4 regions of the Streptomyces sp. NPDC045955 genome follow, and region 3 is predicted to be linked to each of the others. Evidence: riboswitches for the same ligand, from Rfam matches in the RefSeq annotation. Region 3 holds a riboswitch; each other region holds the start of a gene.
The links. A riboswitch is a leader RNA that binds a small molecule or an ion and turns the genes downstream of it on or off. The one in region 3 is predicted to bind cyclic di-AMP.
Positions count from the first base shown of each region.

Region 1 (3,202 bases), on a different contig from region 3:
CACCGGTCACCAGCACCTGCCGTGGGTCGCGCTCGACACCGACGCGACCGAGGAGCACGGCGAGGTCTACGGATGCGCCCTGGGCTGGTCCGGGTCCTGGCGGATCGCCGTGGCCCAGCTCCCGGACGCACGCGTGCAGATCACCGGCGGGGCCGGCTACGACGACTCGGGGCTGCTGATGCTGGGCACGGGGGAGTCGTACACGACCCCCGTCTTCGCCGGGCTCTGGAGCGACGGCGGCCACGGCGGGGCCAGCCGCGCCTGGCACGCCTATCAGCGGGCGTACGTGATCCCGGGCGCCGACCACGACCGGCCCGTGCTGTTCAACTCCTGGGAGGCCACCGAGTTCGACATCTCCGAGGAGCAGCAGCGGGCGCTCGCCGAGCGGGCCGCCGCCATGGGCGTCGAGCTGTTCGTGGTGGACGACGGCTGGTTCGGGACACGCACCAGTGACCGGGCCGGACTCGGCGACTGGACCCCCAACCCCGACCGCTTCCCGGGCGGCCTGAAGCCGCTCGCCGAGCACGTGCACGGCCTCGGTATGCAGTTCGGCATCTGGGTCGAGCCGGAGATGGTCAACCCGGACAGCGAGCTGTACCGCGCGCACCCCGACTGGGTGCAGTACCAACCAGGACGAAAGCGGACGGAGTTCCGCAATCAGCTCGTACTGAACCTCGCCCGCGAGGACGTCCAGGAGTACCTCTGGGAGCAGCTCGACGGGCTCCTGTCCAGCGCGCCGATCGACTACGTCAAGTGGGACTTCAACCGCTGCTTCACCGACGCCGGCTGGCCGGACGACCCCTACCCGCAGCGGCTGTGGGTCGACCACGTGCACGCCCTGTACGCCCTGCTGGACCGGCTGCGGGCCGCCCACCCCCGGGTGGCCTTCGAATCCTGCTCGGGCGGCGGCGGCCGGATCGACCTCGGTGTGCTCGGCCGCACGGACCAGGTGTGGACCTCGGACAACACCGACCCGCTCGACCGGCTCGCCATCCAGCACGGCTTCAGCCAGATCCATCCGGCCCGGGTCATGGCCGCCTGGGTGACTGACAGCCCGAACGCCATGCTCAACCAGCGGGCCAGCTCCCTGCGGTTCCGGTTCGTCAGCGCCATGGCCGGGGTGCTCGGGGTCGGCGGCGACCTCACGAAGTGGACGGATCGGGAACTCGCCGAGGCGCGGGACTGGGTGGGGCTCTACAAGGAGATCCGGCCCGTGGTGCAGCGCGGCGACCTGTATCGGCTGCGCCCGCCGGAGGGCGGCCTGAGCGCCGTGCAGTACGTCCTCGGTGACGAGACCGTGGTCCTCGCCTGGCTCCAGGCGCAGCGCTACGGCGAGCCCGTTCCGGCGCTCCGGATGCGGGGTCTCGACCCGGCGGCGTCGTACGAATGCCTCGAAACGGGCGAAGTTCACCGGGGGGCCGTGCTGCTCCAGCACGGGCTGCGGATCGGTCTGCGCGGGGATCTGGACGCCACTGTCGTCCGGCTTAAGCGCAAGTAGCCCTTCTGTCCGAATAGGGAGCGCTTCGGCTGTTTAGGTATAACGTGCCCCGGCTGTAAAGAAGATGAGGCCGGGGTGCGTGAGCATCGTCATATTCGTGACGATGTGTGGTTGCCATGTGCACGTAATTCCGGTGCTATTCAGGGGTATTGCGGGAGGTGGGAGATCGGTAACCCACGCTCCGTGACGGAATTAAGTGCCGGCGCGTCAAGAGAAACGCCGCCAAAGGCAACCGCGAGCTTGTCCCTTTGCGTCCTGGTCGCTTACGTTCCACACCCATCCGGACGGACGCCTAATCCTGCCGCCGCCCGGAGCCCGTACTCACTGACCCGACGTACGGCAGGAGCGGGGGACCCACAGGTAAGACGCCTGTTCCGGTTCCCGGAACGGCTTGGGGTTAAGCCGCGCCTCGGCGTGGCCGGGCATCTCCAGTCCGAACCCGACAGCTCACCTCGCAGGCGACGGAGAGGAATTCGCCATGCCCGCGAAGGGTAAGCATCGCCGCCCGAAGTCCCAGCGTTTCACCCGCTCCATCGCCGTCGCCGGAACCGGTGGGGCGGCTCTCGCCCTTCCGCTCATGGGGGCCGCCGGCGCCCACGCCGCCACCCCGCAGTCGGCTCCGGAAAAGGCCGTCCAGTCCGCGCCGGCCGCCGAGAAAAAGGCCGCCGAAAAGGCCACGGGCGTCCGCTCGTACACCGTGCGGGCCGGTGACTATCTCGCGAAGATCGCCGACGAGCAGAACGTCGACGGCGGCTGGAAGAAGCTCTACTCGGACAACCGTGACGCCGTCGGCGACGACCCGTCGCTGATCCACCCGGGACTTAAGCTGGCGATCGGCAAGAAGGCGGCGGCGAGCGGGTCCGAGTCCTCGGCCCCGAAGGCCTCGGCTTCCAAGCCCTCGAAGGCCCCGGCGTCGAAGTCGTCCGCCGCCGAGTCGCCCTCGAAGCCGGCCGCCGCCAAGCCGGCCGCCGCGACCTCCAGCGGTTACACCCTTCCGGTGGAGGGCGCCACCGTCGGCACCCCGTACCACATGTCCGGCAGCATGTGGTCCAGCGGCTACCACACCGGTGTCGACTTCGTCGTCCCGACCGGTACCTCGCTCAAGGCCGTCAGCGCGGGCACGGTCGTCTCCGCCGGCTGGGGCGGCGCGTACGGCAACCAGGTCGTCATCAGGCTGAACGACGGCAGCTACGCGCAGTACGCCCACCTGTCCTCGCTCTCCGTCTCGGCCGGCCAGACCGTCAGCGCCGGGCAGCAGATCGGCCTGTCCGGTGCCACCGGCAACGTGACCGGACCGCACCTGCACTTCGAGATCCGCACCACGCCGGACTACGGCTCGGACGTGGACCCGGTCGCCTTCCTGCGCTCGCACGGCGTCTCCGTCGGCTGACCGACCGCGTCACCACCTGCCTGACACGCGACCGAAGGCCGGACCCCGATCCCCGGGTCCGGCCTTCGGTGTGTGCGCGCACCATCCGAGCGTCCCAAGGGGTCGACAGCGGGCGGCAGTTGGGACACAGTGACCCCGTCCGGAGCGCAAGCGCTTTCTAGGGCCTTCCAGGCGGATCCCCCAAGGAGACCTGTCCCGTGCCGACCACTCGCAGAGCGTTCGCCACCCTGGCCGCCGGAGCCGCCGCGGTGGCCCTCGTCCCGACGGGCGCCGCGTATGCCGCGCCCCGGCACCGTCGCCTCATCGCCCGGGAC
Region 1 covers NZ_JBWKKY010000003.1:198,847-202,048, forward strand. The annotation lists gene AC07F0_RS07310 (alpha-galactosidase) at 1-1,498, shown strand, start outside; cyclic di-AMP (ydaO/yuaA leader) riboswitch at 1,811-1,974, shown strand; gene AC07F0_RS07315 (M23 family metallopeptidase) at 1,977-2,888, shown strand; gene AC07F0_RS07320 (DUF6250 domain-containing protein) at 3,086-3,202, shown strand, end outside.
Region 1: linked by a shared signal. The riboswitch ahead of AC07F0_RS07315 (M23 family metallopeptidase) and the one ahead of AC07F0_RS10610 (C40 family peptidase) in region 3 are both predicted to bind cyclic di-AMP.

Region 2 (3,202 bases), 220 kb from region 3:
GCCGTTCGCCGTACTGGGTCAGCACGTCCACGACCGTGTCGTCGGCGCCGGACATCATCGCGCCGAACCGGCACGACACCGCCACCAGCGAGCCGGTCTTGCCGCCCAGCACGTCCAGGTAGTGCTCGACCGGGTCACGGCCGTCCTGCGGTCCGGCCGTCTCCAGGATCTGCCCGGTCACCAGCCGCTCGAACGCCTCGGCCTGCACCCGCACCGCCTCCGGGCCGAGGTCGGCCAGGATGTGCGAGGCGCGAGCGAAGAGGAAGTCCCCGGTGAGGACCGCGACGGAGTTGCCCCAGCGGGCGTTCGCGCTCGCCACCCCGCGCCGCACGGTGGCCTCGTCCATCACGTCGTCGTGATACAGCGTGGCGAGGTGGGTCAGCTCCACGACGACGGCCGACGGCACGATCCCGGGCGCGTACCGATCGCCGAACTGGGCGGCGAGCATCACGAGCAGCGGACGGAACCGCTTGCCACCGGCCCGGACCAGGTGCTGGGCGGCCTCCGTGATGAAGGGCACCTCACTCTTGGTGGCCTCGAGCAAGCCTTCCTCGACAGCCGCCATCCCGGCCTGGACATCGGCTTCCAGAGCCTGGTCCCGCACGCTCAGCCCGAACGGCCCGACGTCGGTCACGAGGGGTCTCCTGTCTGCTGGTGTCTGCCGGTGATTACGCGGATTGTCGATAGGTCGCTGCCATCACTCGAGTCAGCGTATCCGGTCACGTTTCGATCACCGCCAGCGCCCAGGGTTACAGGCCGGGTGGTATCCGATCACGACCGCAATGTTTTCGATCAGCTCATAAGAGCAGACATTTATCGACTTACCAGGCGATAGCGAGCTATGTGCGATTTGCGGCATTGGATAAGTGAATCCCCCTAGGTGCACATTGCCCCACGGACTTGTGATCAGTGAGTTGAATCACGTTATCCCCTATGACATCCCACTCCGGCACCGACCCGTACCTCCTTCCGCCGCACGCAAGTTGAGCCTTGGCTTCAGCAAAGGATCAAGTGCCCCATACACCCCTGACCAAGGTCAACCGCTCGATATGTGACTCCGGTGCTTGTTCCCGACATGTGCTCTCGCATACGTTCCGGGCCTGTCCGGCGGACGCCGAATCCTGCCACCGCCCGGACACCCCACACGAACCCACTCACTCACGCAGGGCAGGAGCGGGGGACCCAGGTACGTCGCCGGTCCGCGTAGCGGAACGGCTCGGGGTGAAGCCGCGTACGGCACACAGCGCCGTACGCGGCCGGGCACCTCCCGGCCCGAACCCGACAGCTCACCTCGCAGGCGCCGGAGAGGAACATCGCCATGCCCCGAGGCAAGCACCGTCGCCCCAGAACCAGTCAGTTCACCCGTCGTCTCATGGCCGCCGGCACCGGCGGAGCGGCCCTCGCCCTGCCGCTGATCGGCGCGACGCAGGCCGGCGCCGCCCAGCCGGCCCAGAGCGCACCCACCGTCTCGCAGTCCGTGCCGCAGGCGGCCAAGACGGCCAAGTCCCTCACGTACACCGTCACCAAGGGCGACTCGCTCGCCCGCATCGCGGACAAGTACGACGTGTCGGGCGGCTGGAAGCAGCTCTACAAGGACAACCGCGCCGCCGTCGGCGACGACCCGCGGCTGATCCACCCGGGTCTGAAGCTCACGGTGAAGACGGCCAAGGCGGACGCCGGGAAGAGGACTGCGACCAAGTCCTCCGCCCCCGCCAAGCCGGCCGCGAAGCCCGCCGGCGGCGTCGCCCAGGCCACCCAGGCCGCCGCGAAGACCTACGCGAACAACCTGGACGGCTGGATCCGCGAGGCGCTGGACATCATGGCGCAGAAGGGGATCCCGGGTTCGTACGACGGCATCTACCGCAACATCATGCGCGAGTCGTCCGGCAACCCCCAGGCGATCAACAACTGGGACTCGAACGCCGCCAAGGGCACACCGTCCAAGGGTCTGCTCCAGGTCATCGACCCGACCTTCGCCGCCTACCACGTGCCCGGCACCTCCTTCGACCCGTACGACCCGGTCGCCAACATCACGGCGGCCTGCAACTACGCGGCGGCCCGCTACGGCTCGATCGACAACGTCAACGGCCCGTACTGAGCCGTCCCGTCCAGCAGTCGTTCGAGGACGACGGCGATGCCGTCGTCCTCGTTCGACAGCGTGATCTCGTCGGCCACGGCCTTGAGTTCGGGATGGGCGTTGGCCATGGCGATGCCGTGGGCGGCCCAGTCGAACATCGGGATGTCGTTGGGCATGTCCCCGAAGGCGAGGGTGTCCGCAGGCCGCAGCCCCAGGTGCTCGGCGGCCAGCGCCAGGCCGGTGGCCTTGGTGATGCCGCACGGCTGAAGCTCGACCGTGCCGGGCCCCGACATCGTCACCGTCGCGAGTGAACCGACCACCGAGCGGGCCGTCGCCGCCAACTCGTCGTCCGACAGGTGGGGATGGCGCAGCAGCACCTTGCTGATGGGCTCGCCCCACAGGTCGTCGCGCCGCTCGACCCGCACCGCCGGCAGGGTCGGGTGCGGCATGAGGTAGCCCGGCTCGATGAGGGTGAGGCCGTCGACCCCGTCCTGGTCGACCGCGGCGTACACCTGCCCCACCTCGGCCTCGATCTTGCCCAGGGCGGTCTCCGCCAGCTCCCGGTCCAGGGTGATGGACCACAGCAGCCGGTCCGCGCCGGCGTCGTACACCTGCGCGCCCTGTCCGCACACCGCGAGCCCCGTACAGCCGAGGTCGTCCAGGAGCGGCCGCACTCTCGGCGCCGGCCGGCCCGTCACCACGAGGTGCCGGGCACCGGCGTCCACCACCCGCGTGAGCGCGGCGAGGGACCGGTCGGACAGGGTGTCGTCGCCGCGCAGCAGCGTCCCGTCCAGGTCGGTGGCGATGAGTGAATATGCGAGGGGTGCGGCCATGATCAGAGAATACGGACAACGCGCCCCTTCGTTTCATCGTACGGCGCATGCCGATTGCCCGGTTGAAGGCCTCTGCACCAGTTGGCAACAACATGGTCCGCTACCTACCGTCAGGGCCGTCTCGGGCGGTACCTTCCATGTGTCCAGGGGGGACTTGATCGGGGGGTCGGGTTGAGCAGTGGGCGTGTTCGTGTGGGTGTGCCCGGGGAGCTCGGCGAGGGGGAGAAGGAGCGCTGGCGCGCGCTGCGCGCGGCGTCGGAGACACCGCGCAACCCCTTCATGGAACCGGAGT
Region 2 covers NZ_JBWKKY010000004.1:78,802-82,003, reverse strand. The annotation lists gene AC07F0_RS09460 (polyprenyl synthetase family protein) at 1-634, opposite strand, end outside; cyclic di-AMP (ydaO/yuaA leader) riboswitch at 1,142-1,315, shown strand; gene AC07F0_RS09455 (transglycosylase SLT domain-containing protein) at 1,319-2,098, shown strand; gene AC07F0_RS09450 (HAD family hydrolase) at 2,062-2,910, opposite strand; gene AC07F0_RS09445 (GNAT family N-acetyltransferase) at 3,082-3,202, shown strand, end outside.
Region 2: linked by a shared signal. The riboswitch ahead of AC07F0_RS09455 (transglycosylase SLT domain-containing protein) and the one ahead of AC07F0_RS10610 (C40 family peptidase) in region 3 are both predicted to bind cyclic di-AMP.

Region 3 (3,202 bases):
GTAGGTGCCGGGCTTCGGGGCGTGGATCATCATGCCGTTGCCGATGTAGATGCCGACGTGGGTGACGTCGTCGTAGAAGAAGACCAGGTCACCGGGCTGAGCGTCGGCCAGCGGGACCGTGGTGCCGGCGTTGACCTGGTCGTAGGTCGTGCGCGGCAGGGTGACGCCCGCGGCTTTCCAGGCGGCCTGGGTGAGCCCGGAGCAGTCGTAGGAGCCGGGGCCGACGGCGCCCCAGACATACGGCTTGCCGATCTGGGCGCGGGCGAAGGCGAGCGCCTTTTCGGCCTTGGTGGCGTACGAGGAGCCGGCCGGGGCCGTCGAGGTGGACGAGCCGGAGCCCGCCGACGAGGAGCCGCTGTCCTGCTGCTGGGCGGCCTGCTCCTGCGCCTGCTGCTGCGCGGCCTGCTGCCGGGCCAGCTCGGCGGCCTTGCGGGCGGCCTCCTGCTGCTTCTCCCGCTCGATCGCCGCGAGCCGTGCCTTCTCCTCGGCGGTCAGCTTCGACAGCAGGTCGCGCGCGTCGGCGAGCTTCCGCTGGACGGTGGCCTTGGCCGTCTTCAGGTCGTCCTGCGCCTCGGTGAGCGTCTCGAGGCTCTCGGTGGCCTCCTGGCGCTTCTTCATCGTCTCGGACTGCTGGGTGACGTAGTCGTCGACCGCGACCTTCTGACGGCCGGTCATCCGGTCCATCAGCTGGGTCTGGTCGAAGTAGTCCTGCGGGGTGTCCGCGAGCAGGAACGTCGCCGTGTCCGGGGCGGAGGCGCCGGTGCGGTACTGGGCGGCGGCGAAGGAACCGAGTTCCTCCCGTGCCTCGTTGAGCTTCTGGGTGCGCCTGGCGACGTCGTCGAGGAGGGTGTCGACGCGCTTGCGCTGCTTGGTGGTCTTCTCCTTGGCCGAGTTGTACTTGTCGGTCGCCGACTCGGCCTGGCGGTACAGGTCGTCGACCTTCTTCTCGACTTCCTCGAGACTCGGCTTGTCGTCGGCCTCGGGGGCGGCGTTGGCCGACTGGGACAGCAGGGCGACGGACGTGAGGGCCGCCGTTGCCAGGGCGGGGGTCCGTATACCTGCGACGCGCGTACCAGCGGGACGCGACTTGCGGTGCGACGCCAAGGGAGGCGACTCCTTCCATGCTCCGCCTACCGGGTTAGCTGTCGGGTTCGGGCGGGTACATCGGAAGGGTTGCCCTACGGCCGTCTCCGCGAAGGGAGTCCGGCCGATTCACCCCAGAGTTCTCGGTTGGGTCCCCGGCTCCGGCTGCCGCTGCGGCACACCGGACTCGGCGGAGGCCGCGCGGCCCGGCGACGTTCGCCGGTGGGGGTCGTGCGGCCTGCCCGCACGGTAGCCAACTCGTGTGGCCCTTGTGAAGGTTGATGGGCGATATGCCCGATACATTTTCGTGACCTTAGCTGAGGGCGTCGCCGAGAGTCATCGGCGGAGGGGGTTGGTCATGGGTTCGTCATAATTGTGACGGCCGTAGCGGACCGTGACCGCGCGGGGATGAAGAGTGACCAGGGGTTCCTTTCGGCGATGTTCTCAGGGCGGCGGCGGGCTGTCAGTGGGGCGCCCTAGACTCGGAGAGCGATGAGCAGCCTCTTTGACGACAGCTTCCTGGCGGACCTCCAGGCCCAGCGGGGCCCCGCGGACGAGCCCCCGCCGCCACCCGAGGACGATCACGTACCGGAGCCGGTTCCGGACGATCTGTTCGGCGGGAAGTTCGACGTGCCCCCGGACCGGGACGCCTACTACCGCGACGGCGCCCCGCGCCCGCCGGTGGACACCGCCGCCCTCCTGGAGGGGCTGAACGACAACCAGCGCGCCGCCGTCGTCCACTCCGGCTCCCCGCTGCTCATTGTGGCCGGCGCCGGCTCCGGCAAGACCCGCGTGCTCACGCACCGCATCGCCCACCTGCTCGCCGAGCGGGGCGTGCACCCGGGGCAGATCCTCGCGATCACCTTCACCAACAAGGCCGCCGGCGAGATGAAGGAGCGCGTCGAGCAGCTCGTCGGACCGCGGGCGAACGCGATGTGGGTGATGACCTTCCACAGCGCGTGCGTGCGCATCCTGCGCCGCGAGAGCAAGAAGCTCGGCTTCACGTCCTCGTTCTCGATCTACGACGCCGCCGACTCCAAGCGCCTCATGGCCCTGGTCTGCCGCGACCTGGACCTCGACCCCAAGCGCTTCCCGCCGAAGTCCTTCAGCGCCAAGATCAGCAACCTGAAGAACGAGCTGATCGACGAGGAGGACTTCGCCGCCCAGGCCACGGACGGCTTCGAGAAGACCCTCGCCCAGGCCTACGCGATGTACCAGTCGCGGCTGCGCGAGGCGAACGCCCTCGACTTCGACGACCTGATCATGACGACGGTCAACCTGCTGCGCGCCTTCCCGGACGTCGCCGAGCACTACCGCCGCCGCTTCCGGCACGTGCTGGTGGACGAGTACCAGGACACCAACCACGCCCAGTACGCCCTCGTCCGGGAGCTCGTCGGCACCTCCGAGCACCCCGTCGACGTACCGCCCGGCCCGGATGACGTCCCGCCCGCCGAGCTGTGCGTCGTGGGTGACGCCGACCAGTCGATCTACGCCTTCCGCGGTGCGACGATCCGCAACATCCTCCAGTTCGAGGAGGACTACCCGGACGCGACGACGATCCTGCTGGAGCAGAACTACCGCTCCACCCAGACGATCCTCAGCGCGGCCAACGCGGTCATCGAGCGCAACGAGTCCCGCCGCCCCAAGAACCTGTGGACCAACGCGGGCGCGGGCGCCACGATCACCGGTTACGTCGCCGACACCGAGCACGACGAGGCGCAGTTCGTCGCCGACGAGATAGACCGCCTCACGGACGCCGGCGAGGCGAAGGCCGGTGACGTCGCCGTCTTCTACCGCACCAACGCCCAGTCCCGTGTCTTCGAAGAGGTCTTCATCCGCGTCGGCCTGCCCTACAAGGTCGTCGGCGGTGTCCGCTTCTACGAGCGCAAGGAGGTCCGGGACGTCCTGGCCTACCTGCGCGTGCTGGCCAACCCGGAGGACTCGGTGCCGCTGCGCCGGATCCTCAACGTCCCCAAGCGGGGCATCGGCGACCGCGCCGAGGCGATGATCGACGCCCTCGCCCAGCGGGAGAAGATCAGCTTCCCGCAGGCGCTGAAGCGCGTCGACGAGGCGTACGGCATGGCCGCGCGCTCCACCAACGCCGTCAAGCGGTTCAACA
Region 3 covers NZ_JBWKKY010000004.1:297,749-300,950, forward strand. The annotation lists gene AC07F0_RS10610 (C40 family peptidase) at 1-1,104, opposite strand, end outside; cyclic di-AMP (ydaO/yuaA leader) riboswitch at 1,113-1,286, opposite strand; gene pcrA (DNA helicase PcrA) at 1,576-3,202, shown strand, end outside.

Region 4 (3,202 bases), on a different contig from region 3:
GCCCTCCCAGTCGTCCTCGAACAGCGGGTCCTCGATGGAGACGAGCGGGTACGCGTCGACGAGCTCCGCGTAGTACTCGGTCATCTCGGCCGCCGAGCGCTCCTTGCCCTCGAAGGTGTAGACGCCGTCCTTGTAGAACTCGGACGCGGCCACGTCGAGGGCCAGGGCGATCTGCTCGCCGGGGGTGTAGCCGGCCTCGTTGATCGCCTCGAGGATGAGGTCGAGGGCCTCGCGGTTGGAGCCGAGGTTCGGGGCGAAGCCGCCCTCGTCGCCGAGGCCCGTGGCCAGGCCCTTCGACTTCAGGACCTTCTTCAGCGTGTGGTAGACCTCGGCGCCCCAGCGCAGGGCCTCGGAGAAGGACTCCGCGCCGATCGGGGCGATCATGAACTCCTGGATGTCCACGTTGGAGTCGGCGTGCGAGCCGCCGTTCAGGATGTTCATCATCGGCACCGGCAGCAGGTGCGCGTTCGGGCCGCCCAGGTAGCGGAACAGCGGCAGGTCGCTGGCCTCGGAGGCGGCGTGGGCGACGGCGAGCGAGACGCCGAGGATGGCGTTGGCGCCGAGGGAGCCCTTGTTGTCGGTGGCGTCCAGGTCGAACATGGCCTGGTCGATCAGGCGCTGCTCGGTGGCGTCGTAGCCGACGAGCTCCGGGCCGATCTGCTCGATGACCGCGAGGACGGCCTTCTCCACACCCTTGCCGAGGTAGCGGTTCGAGTCGCCGTCGCGCAGCTCGATGGCCTCGAAGGCGCCCGTGGAGGCGCCGGACGGGACGGCGGCACGACCAGTGCTGCCGTCGTCGAGGCCGACCTCGACCTCGACCGTGGGGTTGCCTCGGGAGTCCAGGATTTCCCGGGCTACGACGACGTCGATGGACGGCACGAGCATCTCCTTCTTCATGTGACGCGGGTACGCGGGCCGCGTGGACCCGGCGAGGCGCGGGCCGCGGTGGCTCGCGACATGAGCCTAACCGGCTCCGGGCGATCGGCCACCGGGTCGCCCACCCCATGGACAGAACCGAGAGTAAATTGTTTCCGAACGGAACAAAGCCGGATCGCAAAGACCGCCGGAAAAAACCCCGCCCCGGTGCGCACGGGGGATGACGCACCGGGGCGGGGAGCCCGTGGGGACGGGGATGGGCCGCTGCTTACTTCAGGTGCAGCTGCTGGCCCGGGTAGATCAGGTTGGCGTCCGTGATGATGTCCTTGTTCAGCTCGAACAGCTTCTCCCAGCCGCCCTCGACCTTCTGCTCGGTCGCGATGGAGCTGAGGGTGTCACCCTTGACGACCTTGTACTCGCCGTCACCCTTCTTGACCTTCTTGCCGGTCGGGGTGGTGACGGTCTTCTGGGTCTGGGCCGGACGCTCGTCGGAGCGGGAGGCCGGCTGCTGCTCGGTCTGGCGGGTCTCGGTGGAGCCGCTGCTCTGCTCGGAGCCGCCGCTGTAGCCGGCGCTCGACAGGCCCTTGCCGCAGACCGGCCAGGCGCCCTTGCCCTGGCTCGCGAGGACCTTCTCGGCGACCTGGATCTGCTGGTCCTTGGTGGCCTGGTCGGCGGTGGAGGCGTACTGGGTGCCGCCGTACGCGGACCAGGTGGAGGCGGAGAACTGCAGACCGCCGTAGTAGCCGTTGCCGGTGTTGATGGACCAGTTGCCGCCGGACTCGCACTGGGCGACGGCGTCCCACTCGGAGGCGGTGGCGGCGGAGGCGTTGCCGGCCGCCATCAGCGGGGCGGCGACGGCGGCACCGGTGACACCGGCGATGGCGATGACCCGAGAGGCCTTGGACGGACGGCGGTGCGTGCCCTTGCCGGAAAACAGCATGGAGAGATCCCCTCACCGACGCCTGCGAGGTGAGCTGTCGGGTTCGGGCCGGTTGAGTTGCCCGGCCGCGTCCCTCCCGGGACGCGGCTTCACCCCAAGCCCTTCCGGCACAACCGGCCGGTCGGGCACTTACCTTGGGTCCCCCGCTCCTGCCTACGGCGCTTGACGCGACGACTGTTCCCGTGCGGCCGCTGGCAGGATTCGGCGTTGCGGCAGCCGGGGCTCGCGGTGACGAGCGGTCATGACCGTAGACATGCGATCCGCGGAATTTCAAAGACGATCAGGGCTTCTGAGATCTATCTCTCACCGCACCGATAAGGGACATTAGCCGCGAACGGTGACGTGAACTCGCACGGTTTCGGGGTGACTTCCGCCGCCGTTTCCGTACTGACCCACCGGCTACCGCTCGTCCGCTTCGACCCCAACCGTGAGCTTCTGACCGGGGCGGATGAGGTTCGGGTCGGTGCCGACAGCCGTCTCGTTCCCGACGTAGAGCGCGCGCCATCCGCCGCTGAGGTCAAGAGAGTTCGCGATGGACCAGAGGCTGTCGCCGGGGCGGACGGTGTAGGAGCCGTCCGTCGCCTCCCGGGCGGCCTCGCCGTCGCGCGAGGCGTGCCGTCCTGCGGACCCGGACGGACGGCCGTCCTCGACCTCGGCGTCCTCGTCGGCACTGGGGCCGCGGTGGCGGCCGGAGGTGGTGTCGCTCGGGACTGAAGAGCCGTCACCCTGCGGCGACTTGGCAGGCTCGTCACTCTCGGGGGTGGGCGAGGGGGAGCTGCTGGACTCCTGGTCCTGCGACTGCTCCTGCGACTGCTCCTGCGTCGAGGAATCGGAGGAATCAGGCGACTTGTCGGAGTTGGCGGTTTCGCCCGATTCGGAGGAGTCGAGCAGTCCGGGCGAGTCCGTCGGAGCGGACGAGTCGGAGGTGTCCGAGCCCTTGTCCTGTTCGAGGCCGGAGAGCAGCCCGCAGGTGCGCCAGGCGCCGACCCCCTGGTCGGCGAGGATTCTCTCGGCCACGGCTATCTGCTGGGAGCGGCTGGCCAGGTCGGCGCTCGGGGCGTAGTCGAGGCCGCCGTGGCTCTCCCAGTCCTCCTGGGACAACTGGAGGCCGCCGAAGTATCCGTTGCCGCTGTTCTGGCTCCAGGCGCCGCCGGTCTCGCAGTCCGCGACCCGGTCCCAGGTCGTGCCGTCGGCCGCGCTGGCACCGGAGGCCCCGAGGAGCGGAATCGCGATGGCGGAGCCGGTCACCCCGGCCGCGACGAGGAGAGCCGGAGCCTGGCGGGGGCGACGGTGCCGACCGTTCCCGGAGAGCATACGGAGACCTTTCGCGAGACAGCAGTGACCGGCGCGGCGCAGGGGCTCCCGGGCCGCGCTGATGATGGGTGA
Region 4 covers NZ_JBWKKY010000001.1:112,533-115,734, forward strand. The annotation lists gene eno (phosphopyruvate hydratase) at 1-879, opposite strand, end outside; gene AC07F0_RS00515 (transglycosylase family protein) at 1,145-1,816, opposite strand; cyclic di-AMP (ydaO/yuaA leader) riboswitch at 1,821-1,987, opposite strand; gene AC07F0_RS00520 (LysM peptidoglycan-binding domain-containing protein) at 2,216-3,130, opposite strand.
Region 4: linked by a shared signal. The riboswitch ahead of AC07F0_RS00515 (transglycosylase family protein) and the one ahead of AC07F0_RS10610 (C40 family peptidase) in region 3 are both predicted to bind cyclic di-AMP.